Regions from separate parts of the Kribbella sp. C-35 genome, predicted to be linked through region 2. Evidence: riboswitches for the same ligand, from Rfam matches in the RefSeq annotation. Region 2 holds a riboswitch; the other holds the start of a gene.
The links. Region 2 has a riboswitch for thiamine pyrophosphate ahead of ACLJOO_RS28305 (GAF and ANTAR domain-containing protein). Riboswitches for the same ligand answer to the same signal wherever they lie in the genome.
Positions count from the first base shown of each region.

Region 1: another riboswitch for thiamine pyrophosphate. It lies ahead of ACLJOO_RS12175 (purine-cytosine permease family protein); the one in region 2 lies ahead of ACLJOO_RS28305 (GAF and ANTAR domain-containing protein).

Region 1 is NZ_JAJPWG010000001.1:2,398,694-2,404,004, forward strand. Features, by position in the region: gene ACLJOO_RS12155 (ATP-binding protein) at 1-941, shown strand, start outside; gene ACLJOO_RS12160 (DUF3152 domain-containing protein) at 990-1,853, shown strand; gene ACLJOO_RS12165 (hypothetical protein) at 1,884-2,690, shown strand; gene ACLJOO_RS12170 (alpha/beta fold hydrolase) at 2,687-3,346, shown strand; TPP riboswitch at 3,365-3,482, shown strand; gene ACLJOO_RS12175 (purine-cytosine permease family protein) at 3,478-4,803, shown strand; gene ACLJOO_RS12180 (flavodoxin family protein) at 4,800-5,311, opposite strand, start outside.
Region 2 is NZ_JAJPWG010000004.1:519,687-524,997, reverse strand. Features, by position in the region: gene ACLJOO_RS28330 (hypothetical protein) at 12-440, shown strand; gene ACLJOO_RS28325 (RNA polymerase sigma factor RpoD/SigA) at 759-1,712, shown strand; gene ACLJOO_RS28320 (hypothetical protein) at 1,875-2,051, shown strand; gene ACLJOO_RS28315 (ABC transporter permease) at 2,085-2,888, opposite strand; gene ACLJOO_RS28310 (ABC transporter ATP-binding protein) at 2,885-3,793, opposite strand; TPP riboswitch at 3,932-4,045, shown strand; gene ACLJOO_RS28305 (GAF and ANTAR domain-containing protein) at 4,277-5,020, shown strand; gene ACLJOO_RS28300 (hypothetical protein) at 5,123-5,311, opposite strand.

The DNA.
Region 1 (5,311 bases), on a different contig from region 2:
GGTTGCCGATCGCGCAGGCGCTGCACACCGCGATGCGGGAGCTGGGACACCGGCACCGCGACGACGAGAAGGTCGACCAGTTCAGCGCCGTACTGAAGGCCTTCGCGTTGCGTACGGCGGCGAACGACCGGAAGGGGATCCGCTGGCATCCGCCGGTGGACGTGGCCGCCGCGAAGGGCCGGGCCGACTCCGGTGACCTGGAGATGGACCTGATCGAGCTGTTCGCCGACGCCGCGGACCTGGCGGGTGATCTGACCGTCGGGGTCGGGCTGTTCATCGACGAGATGCAGGACATCAGTGCGGATGACCTGTCCGCACTGTGCGCGGCTTGTCACGAGATCTCGCAGCAGAGCGCGCCGCTGGTCGTCGTCGGCGCGGGCCTGCCGCATCTGCCCGCCGTACTGTCGGCCAGCAAGTCGTACTCCGAGCGACTGTTCCGCTACATCCGCGTGGACCGCCTGGCGCGGGAGGCATGCGACCGGGCGCTGATGGTGCCGGCGGAGAGCGAAGGCGTGCAGTACGACGAGGAGGCGCTGGACGAGCTGTACGCGCAGACGGACGGGTACCCGTACTTCGTCCAGGCCTTCGCCCACTCGACCTGGGACCACGCGCCGACCTCACCCATCACCATCAAGGACGTCGCCGTCGCAGGCCCCGAGGCGTCCGCCGAACTGACCGTCGGCTTCTTCGGCTCCCGCTACGAACGCGCCACCCCCGCGGAGCGCGAGTACATGCGCGCCATGGCCGAACTAGGCATCGGCGTAGACGACGGCTCCGTCCCCACCGCCGAGGTAGCCAACACCCTCAACCGCAAACCCCAGTCCCTCTCCCCCGCCCGCGACGGCCTGATCAAGAAGGGCTTGGTCTTCTCCGCCGAACGCGGCACAGTCGCCTTCACCGTCCCCCACTTCGGAAAATTCCTGCGCACTCGCACGGCTTAACGAAACCGGGCTTTCGTGCGGTCGCAGGTATCGGTAGGGTCACGGGTTATGACCACCCGGCGGAGCGGCCAGCGCGGACACACGTCTGGGCGGCGGGGTGGGCGGCATAGTCGGCGGAAGTCGTACAAGGGGCAGTGGCTTGTGGTGACTGCGTTGGCGGTGCTGGGGACTGTGGTGGTGGCGCATCCGGATGTCGCGCACCGGAACAGTTTGGCGGCGCAGGCGGTTGCGGGGGTCAACGATGTCGCCAAGGAGGAGCCGGTGACGTCGGTCACGCCCTCGGTGACGCCGGTTCCGATTGCCACGCCGACGCAGAAGTTCACCACTCCGTTGCGACCGGCACCGACCCTGACGCGCAAGCCGAAGGGTGCGAAGCCGAACGTTCTGGTGTCGACCGGGAAGCTCGGCGTGGTGCCTGGGTCCAACAAGGCGACCGGTGTGCGCGGCAAGATGACGTACCGCGTGGAGATCGAGCAAGGGGTGTCGGTGAACGGCGCCGCGGTCGCGGCAGCCATCCACAAGACCCTGACGGACCCGCGCGGCTGGCAGGCGGTGCACCCGGTGAGTTTCGAGCGGACGGACCGTGTCGACGCCGACCTCCGGATCATCCTGGCCACGCCGACCCTGACCGACAAGCTCTGTCTGCCGCTCGACACCGGCGGTGAGGTCTCCTGCCGGGTCGAGGACCGCGTGGTGCTCAACGCGAAGCGGTGGCTCTACGGGATCCCGGCGTACAACGGGAAGGTCGACCTGTACCGCAGCTACCTGGTCAACCACGAGGTCGGGCACGCGCTCGGCCACGGGCACTCGACCTGCACCACTCCGAAGACCCCCGCGCCGGTGATGATGCAGCAGACCAAGGGTCTGGCCGGCTGCCTGCCGAACGCCTGGCCGACGGTCAAGGCGACCTGAGAAACTGGGTACGACGGGAGGGAGTAAGCGATGTCGTCACAGGACTTCCCGACGTACGGCAGGGACGATCAGCCCGAGCAGCAGGGGCCTGGCGAGGATCAGCACTACGCGCCACCCACGCCGTACGGCGGCGGCACGTACGGCGCCGGCCACGCGCCTCAGCCCGATCAGTTCCCGTATGCGCAGCCCCAGCCCTACGGAACGCAGCCCCCGGCGCAGGGCAACCCGGCGTACCACCAGCCCCCGGCCTATCGCCCTGGCGCACCGTACGGCGCCCCAGCGAGCCCTGAGCCACATGAGCTCCCGACGTACGGCCGCGAGGAGCACTCGCGTGACCCACGCGCCGCTCGGGTTGTAGGCCTGGCCGCGTTCATCGCCGCGATCTACGGGCTGCTGGTCGTCTCTGTGCAGCGCGTCGCGCTCCGGGAGATCTCACAGGCGCCAGGCTCGCCGCTGAACCACCCGCTCCGCACGGACGTACTCGACGCGGTCGGCCAGCTGTTGCTCGTGGTAGTCGGCACAGCCGCGCTGGTGATGTGGGTCCGCGACGTACTGGCCCGCTACAAGGCCGGTCGCCGGCCCGACCCGTCCGAGCTGGCCGGTCTGCTCCTGGTCGCGGTCTCCATCGTCCCGATCCTGGTCTGGCTGATCATGGTGCTGTCCACAGGTCTAGGTGCCAGCGACGGCACGGTCCACCGGCTGCCCACGGCGTACGGCTGGGGTGGTTTCGGCCTGCTCGTCCTCGCCGTCGGGCTCTTCCTCGGGTACCGCGAGCTCAAGCCCGACGTAGCGAACCCGGTCGTCAAAGGCGCCCCGGCGAAGGCTCCCTGGGAGTGAACGCACCTGTCGTCCTCGTGCCCGGCCTGGGCCTCGGCCCGGAGTCGTACGCGCGGACGGTCGAGCACCTCGTCTCGCCGTACCACGTGGTCACCCTGCCCGGGTACGGCGAACCGGCGGGCTCCCGTGAGGACCTGCACCCTCGTGCCCTCGCGGTAGCGCTGGCCGGGAAGATCCGCGAGCGGTCTGTGCTGGTCGGCCACTCGGCGAGCTGTCAGATCGTCGTCGAGCTGGCGATCCGCTACCCCGAGCTGGCCCACGCGCTCGTGCTCGCCGCGCCGACCGGCGACGTCCGGCTGTCGAGTTGGGTCGACCGCGCGGTCCGGCTCGTCGGCTCCGCGATCCCGGACGCGCCGAAGCTGGTCCGGATCAGTCCGCAATACGCCCGTACGACGCTGCCGTCGATCGCCCGCGCCAGCGAAGCGTCGAGGCACCACGACCTGGCTGCAGTCATGCCCCACGTCCAAGCGCCGGTGATCCTCGTCCGCGGCCGGCATGACCTCTTGTGTACGGCGGAATGGGTCGAACGGCTCGCCGAACTCAGCCACGGCGAGGCCCGCACGCTGGACTCCGGGGCCCACATGCCGGTCGTCACGAACGGCCCGGAGCTGGCCGCTCTCATAGAACGAGCAGTCACTCTTCCGGAAAGTAGCTGACGAGTTAAACTCAGGAACACAAACCTATGCGGGAGCTCGCACCGAGGATGCGCGGGCTGAGAGGGCGACAGCTGGGTCGCCGACCGCCTGAACCTGACCGGGTAATGCCGGCGTAGGGATTGGGGTCACTCATGACCGATACAGCTGTTCGTCCTGCCGGCACCACCGAGGCGCCGCTCGTCCTCACCACCGATGCGCCGCGCACGCTCGGGTTCTTCGACCAGTTCACGCTCTGGGGCAACTTCGGCATCTCCCTGTTCGGCCCGGTGACCGGTGCGCTCGTGGCGGCGTACACGGGCTCGCTCTGGCAGGGGCTGCTCGCTGTGGTCGTCGGCTGCGGCATCGGTGCCCTCGTGCTCGGCGGCGCGGCCGTCTTCGGGTCGCAGACCGGTGCGCCCGCGATGGCGAGCCTGCGCGGTCTGTTCGGCCGCCGCGGCTCGATCGCGCCGACCGTGCTGAACATCGCGCAGAACGTCGGCTGGGCGACGATGGAGATCATCGTGATCTCACAGGCCGCGGTCGCGGTCACGAGCGAGCGGTGGCGCTGGCTGTTCGTCGTACTCGCCGGAATCATCGCGACCGCGATGGCGGTCCGTCCGCTCGGCAGCGTGAAGATCCTGCGGAAGTTCATGGTCTGGCTGGTGCTGCTCGCGTCGGTGTACCTGTTCGTGCAGGTGCTCAGCAAGCCGGTGCACGCGTTGCCGCAGGACAGCGTGTTCGGCTTCTGGCCGGCCGTCGACCTGGCCGCTGCCGGCGTCGTGTCCTTCGCGCCGCTGGCCGCGGACTACACGCGGCACTCGCGGACCAACAAGGCCGCGTTCAGTGGTTCCGCACTCGGCTACGGTCTGGCCGCGATCGCGTACTACGCGCTCGGTGTCGTCGCTGTGGCGACGCTGCAGACCAACAGCGAGGACGTGATCACCGCACTGGTCACACTGCCTGCCGGTGCGATCGCGCTGCTCGTGCTGCTGGTGGACGAGGTCGACGAGGCGTACGCGAACGTCTACTCGACCACGATGGCCGCGCACAACCTGATCGGCCACATCGACCGGCGGTGGATCTCGGTCGCGATCGGCGTACTCGCCACCGGTATCGCCCTGTTCGTCGACCTGGGCAACTACACCCAGTTCCTGTACCTGATCGGCTCGGTCTTCATCCCGCTGTTCGCGGTCGCGATCGCGGACTTCTTCGTGGTCAGCAAGATGAAGTGGGACGTCTCCGATACGGCGAAGTTCCGCTGGCAACCGACCGCCGCCTGGCTGATCGGCTTCGTCGCCTACCAGTTGGTGAACCCCGGCACCGTCTCCGCCTGGTCCCCCTTCTGGGCCAAGATCCAGCAGGCCCTCTTCAACCACCAGCCGGTGCCGGGCTGGCTCGGCGCGACGTACACCTCGATCATCGTCTCGATGCTGGCCGCCGTGCTACTCGGCCGCATCGGCCGCAGGCCCGCCGCCTAGCGGTACTCGGGGTTCTCGAAGTCGAAGCGGCAGCCGGCGTCCCACTCGGAGCGCTGGTTGCCGTGGGCAGGGATCCCGCCGGCGTCCTTCAGAATCCTTGCCAGGTGCAACAGGTTCCAGGTCATGAACGTGGTGTTCCGGTTCGTGAAGTCGTTCTCCGGACCGCCGGATCCGACGTCGAGGTACGACGGACCGGGGCCGGCCTCACCGATCCAGCCGGCGTCCGCCTGCGGCGGGACCGTGTACCCGAGGTGCTGCAGCGAGTAGAGGACGTTCATCGCGCAGTGCTTCACGCCGTCCTCGTTCCCGGTGATCAGGCAGCCGCCGACGCGCCCGTAGTACGCGTACTGCCCGTGTTCGTTGAGGATCGACGAGCTGCCGTACAAGCGTTCGATCACCTGCTTGGTGACCGAGCTGTTGTCGCCCAGCCAGATCGGGCCGGCGATCACCAGGATGTCGGCGGCCATCACCTGCTGCTGGATCGCGGGCCAGGCGTCCGTCACCCAGC
Region 2 (5,311 bases):
CGGTAACGAGTGTGAGCAGAAAGCCCCTGTGCTCGGCCGCCGAGACGGATCGTGTTCAGTGCGGTTCGTCCGGCCAGCGGCAACGCCGCCGCGTGCTCGATGTCGACCTCGTCGGGCAGTTCGGCCAGTCGAGAGGTCGGCACCGCGGCGAGTTCGGCCCAGCCGCTGTCCTCTGCCAGAGCTACGACTCTTGCGCCGGCGCCGGGTCCAGTTCCATCGGCGGCTGGTTCGACCACTACGCCGGCGATGTCTTGGCCTGGTCGCCAGCCCTCGGTTCGGGCGGCCAGGAGTGCCAGCTCACCGCGGTTGACGGAGAACGCCCGTACGGCGACCAATGCCTGGCTCGCGGTCGGGAGGGGGTCCGTGGTGGTCCTCATGACAAGACCTTCTCCATCAAGTCCGGTCGCATCCCGTCGGAGGAGAACAGCAGCGCATGCTGAGCGGCACCGATTCCGGTCGGACCGGTGCTCGCGCCGGCCACCGAGGCCCCGAGGACCGGCGCCGCGCCGAGGACACCCCCCCAAGCAAGGACGGTCAACAACGAAGTGGCACGGGTCGGACGCATAGCTCCCCCAAATCCTTCGGCTCGCAGTCGCGAGTTCCTGGATCCCCGAGCATTTGCAGCGTAAGCCGGAGATTGTGAACTTGAGAAGGCGCGAGAGTTGGCGAGGCAAGGAACACCGCAGCCGTTCCGGGCTGGAGCCGTCGCAGCTGCTTCCGTCGGCCACACAGAGGTACCGTGGTGATGGAGGATCGCGATGCACGCCAACGGGCGGATGGAGCCGCTCCAACCGCATGACGAGGTCGATCTGGTCGGCCGCTACCTCGACCAGGTGGCCAGGACAATGCTGCTGACCGCCGCCGACGAGGTGGAGTTGGCGAAGCGGATCGAGGCCGGCCTGTACGCCGGTCAGCTGCTCACCCGGGCGAACAGTAAGCTGGATCCGGACCGTGTCAGTGTCCTGGAGGCGATCTCGTACGACGGTCGACTGGCCAAGGACCAGATGATCCGCGCGAACCTGCGGCTGGTCGTTGCCGTGGCCAAGCGCTTCTCGTGGAGCGAACTGGCTTTCCTTGATCTGGTCCAAGAGGGCAACCTCGGCCTGATCCGCGCGGTGGAGAAGTTCGACTACACCCGGGGCAACAAATTCTCCACCTACGCGATGTGGTGGATCCGGCAGGCGATCCATCGCGGCATCGCCGACACGGAACGGACTGTGCGGCTGCCTGTTCACGTCGTCGACGAGCTGAACAGGGTACGGCGGGCCGAAGGCCGGCTGGAGGTGAGCCTCGGCCGGAGTCCCACCGCGGGCGAGATCGCTGCCGATGCGGGGCTCACCCCAGGCAGGGTGACGGAGCTCAGGCAGCACGTCCGGGCCACGATGAGCCTGGAGACGCCGGTGGGAGCCGATGCGGACACCCAGATCGGCGATCTCATCGTCGATCCGCTGAGCGGCGAGCAGGCGACCGAGCTGATCGAGTCACAGGCACTCCGCCAGGAACTGCGCGACGTTGTCGACACGCTTTCCGCGCCCGCGGCACTGATCCTGACGCTGCGCTACGGCCTGCACGACGGTCGACCGCGGACCACGGCCGAGGTCGCCGATCGGCTCGGCCTCACCAGGGAACGGGTCCGGCAACTCGAGAAGCAATCATTGGCCGACCTGCGCGACCCAGAGCGTCACCGTCGGCTACTCCCCTGGGCCGGCTGAAGAGCGAACAAGCCGCCGGCTGGGTCATGCGTCGGCGTCATCCGGCGTCAGCGCACGCGCACCCGGTGAGATGGTCGTCCCCGGCTTGCCGTCGCGCTGCCGCTAATTGGCCCTGATGATGTCGGGGTCTGGGATCGACCACTCACCCTCTCGCTTGGCGTGGTGCAGGCCACGGAAGTGACCGGCGCGGACCTCGCATTCCTGACCGGCATCTTCGCGCTCATCGGCGAGCAGCTCCACGCGGCACCTGAGGTCGACATCCCCATGCTCACCGTCGCGCTGGAGGGACTCCGCAGCCTCGAGGGCGCCGGTCCCACCGCCGACACCCGGCTCACCTGACCCTGCGACTCAGAAGGTTGCCAGCGGCAATGATCAGCGGGTGAGGTCGCGGTGGGTGAACTCGGCGACAGCCCACAGCAGGGCGACCAGCGGGATCGTTGCGAGAACCAGTAGGTCACTTCCGGGCAGAGTGCCGGCGACCAGGTCGATGGGCCGGAAGTAGTGGAACGGAGAAGCGAACCGCAGGCCACTGATGCCGTCGATGAGCAGTGCAATGAAGTTCATGAAGAACCAGGCGACCACGATGCCGACGGTGACGCCGATCGCGCGTCCGCGCAGGCTCGACCGGGCCGATACGAGGACGCCGACCATGGCGACGCCCACGAACAGCAGCCACGAACCGGCGAAGGCGCGGAGCACAGAGCCGATCGACAGGTCCCGGACCCCGCTGATCGTCTGCCTGGCGACGAGTACGCCGGCCAGGCCTCCCGCCTCCGCGGCGGAGACAGCCACGATCGAGGCGAGCGCCTTGGCCAGCAGGAATGGCACGCGGCCGACAGGCCGAACGAGCACGAGGTCGATGGTCCCCCGCTCGACCTCCGTAGCCACCGACCCGGCGGCGACCAGCAACGCCGCAGAAGTCAGCAACGACAGAATGACAGGATGGGTCATCCCGGCACTCAGCCATCCGTCGGCGTGGAAGAAGTCGGCTGATCCACCGAGGAACGCGGTCATGGCCTTGGGCGGCGACTGGAAGAAGGGCAGGTTCGGCGCCTCGCTCGTGAACGATGATGAGGCGAGGAGGACCAGGTAGAAGAAGGCGCCGACGCCGAGGGACAGCACACCGAGCGTACGGCGTACTTGCCGCAAGGTATGGCGGAGCACGACCGAGCTCATGACGCCCGACCCTGACCGGAGTCGCCGTAGATCTCAAAGAACGTCTCGGCGAGGTGCTCCGGCTCGCAGACGAACTCCTGCACCGCGAGCGCGCCGAGCCGTCGCATCAGCGGCTCCATGTCCCCACGGAACTCGAATCGATGGAGCAGGCCGTCGCTCTGCAGTTCCGAGACACCGTCGAGGTCCAGCCCGCCGGCGGCGAGCGGATGCTTGAGCACAAGGGTGCAGTGGCGCACGCGTTCACCGGTGAGGTCCGCGGTCGCGCCGGTCCGCACGATCCGACCTGCCTTGAGCACGGCGACCCGCTCGGTCGTTTCCTCCACCTCAGAGAGGATGTGCGATGAGAGGAATACGGTTCCACCCGCCTGGCGGTGCTCGGCGAGCAGCCCGACGAACCGCTCCTTCATGACCGGATCGAGACCCTCCGTCGGCTCGTCGAGCACCAGCACGTGTGGTTCGTGCTGGAACGCCTGGATGATGCCGATCTTCTGCTTCATACCCCGCGAGTACATCCGGATCTGGCGCCTCAGGTCGGCCTGCGACAGCTCCAGCCGGTCGCACAGCTCCCGCCGCCGGACGAGTGGGCGCCGCTGCAACGCACCGAGGTAGTCGAGGCACTCGTCCCCGGTCATCTGCGGCCACAACCCGAACTCACCCGGCAGGTGCCCGACATCGGCGAGCACTGCGTTGAGATCGGACGCCACATCCTGCCCGAGGATGCGGATCTGGCCGGCCGACGGCCGGACGAAGCCGAGCATGCACCTGATCGTGGTCGTCTTGCCGGCTCCGTTGGGACCGACGTAGCCGAAGGCCTCGCCGTCTGCCACCGACAGCGACGCTTCGTCCACGGCCAACTTGCCGCCGTACCGCTTGACGAGCCCTTCGACCTCGATCGCAGTACCCACTCCGTCATTGTGCGCCTCGAGCAAGGCCGACGAGGTGCGTGGCCGGGCCGACATCCGCGACGGCGTGCCGCCCAGTGAAGTCGGGGGTTCATCCCTGTTGACGCCGACTGCTCCCGGAGTCAAGATTGAATTGGCCTGCGAGGCGGGCGAGGGAGCCGAAAGGCTGAGAGGCCTGACGATCTTAGGACCATTGGGCGACCCCAAGTACCTGATCCGGACAATGCCGGCGAAGGGAAACCGTCTCGCAGGTCTTTTCTGTCGATGCCTTCGCTCAAAGACCCGACCAGCCGACCAAGGGGTTGGGTGATCGCGACGTACGACGTCGTTCTCGCCGCCAAGCGGCGTAGCGTTTGAATTGCCGTCACTGTTCATCTGTTGCTGTCCACCCTCCGCCCCAGGGCCCAGTCTGCGGCGGGGAGCAGGTCGGTCAAGGCACGAACGGGTGGCGCCGTGGCTACAGATGGTCGAAGTGACGAGCCTCTTGTGGATGTGCTGGGCTCAGTGCATTCGTTGCTGCTCAACGGTCCCGGACTGGAGGACTTGCTCGTCAAGCTGGCGGGCATGGCGGCCAAGGTGGTGCAGCCGCAGGCCTCGTGCGGCATGACCGCTCGGTACGACGGGCAGCCTCACACGATCGTGACCAGTGATTCACGGGCCGCGTTGATCGACGAGCAGCAGTACAGCCTCGGTGAAGGGCCCTGCCTGGACGCCTTGGAGAACGGCGAGGTGGTCGACGTCGCGGACCAGGCGAGCGAGTACCGGTGGCGCCGCTACCGCGATTCTGCACTCGAACTCGGGGTAACCGCGTCGCTCAGCTTCCCGCTGGTCGTCGACGACCAGATCATCGGCGCCTTGAATCTCTACGGGTATGACCAGCCGAACTCGTTCAGCGAGGCGGATCGGGAACGGGCCGCCGCCGTCGCCGACCAGGCCGCTACCACCTTGGCGTTCGCGGCACGAGCGGTGCAACATTTACATCTGAGCGAGCAACTGGAGCGGGCATTGGCCTCGCGATCGGTGATCGACCAGGCGCTCGGCCTGCTGATGGGCCAGCAGAAATGCGATGCCAGGACGGCCTTCGAACTGCTGCGGCGCCATTCGCAGAACACCAACCGCAAGCTGCGGGACGTCGCCGCCGACCTCATCACCAAACTGACCGGACAAGCGCCGGTCGACAGCCGCACATTCGCTCCGGACGACGATTCCAACGGTTCATTCGGCGACTGACCCGCACTCGAGGCACGCCCCGGAGAGAAACGCCAGGACTGACCCGGGCCGCCCTCCTGGCCGCACACAAACGGAGCGTCTGAGACTCTCGCCCCTGCCCGGTCACGAGTTCCCAGGTGCTTCCTCCTCCGCGAACACGCCACCGCGAGTGGTCAGCTCGCCGACGATCTGCACATGGCCGGCTTGTGCCTCCACCAGGCTTGCCCAGATCCATCGACGCGGCCGGCTGCTCCCTGCGCAGTGGACCAGCGTCTCGAAGATCGGCGGTCTCAAACCCACCCAGATCGTCAT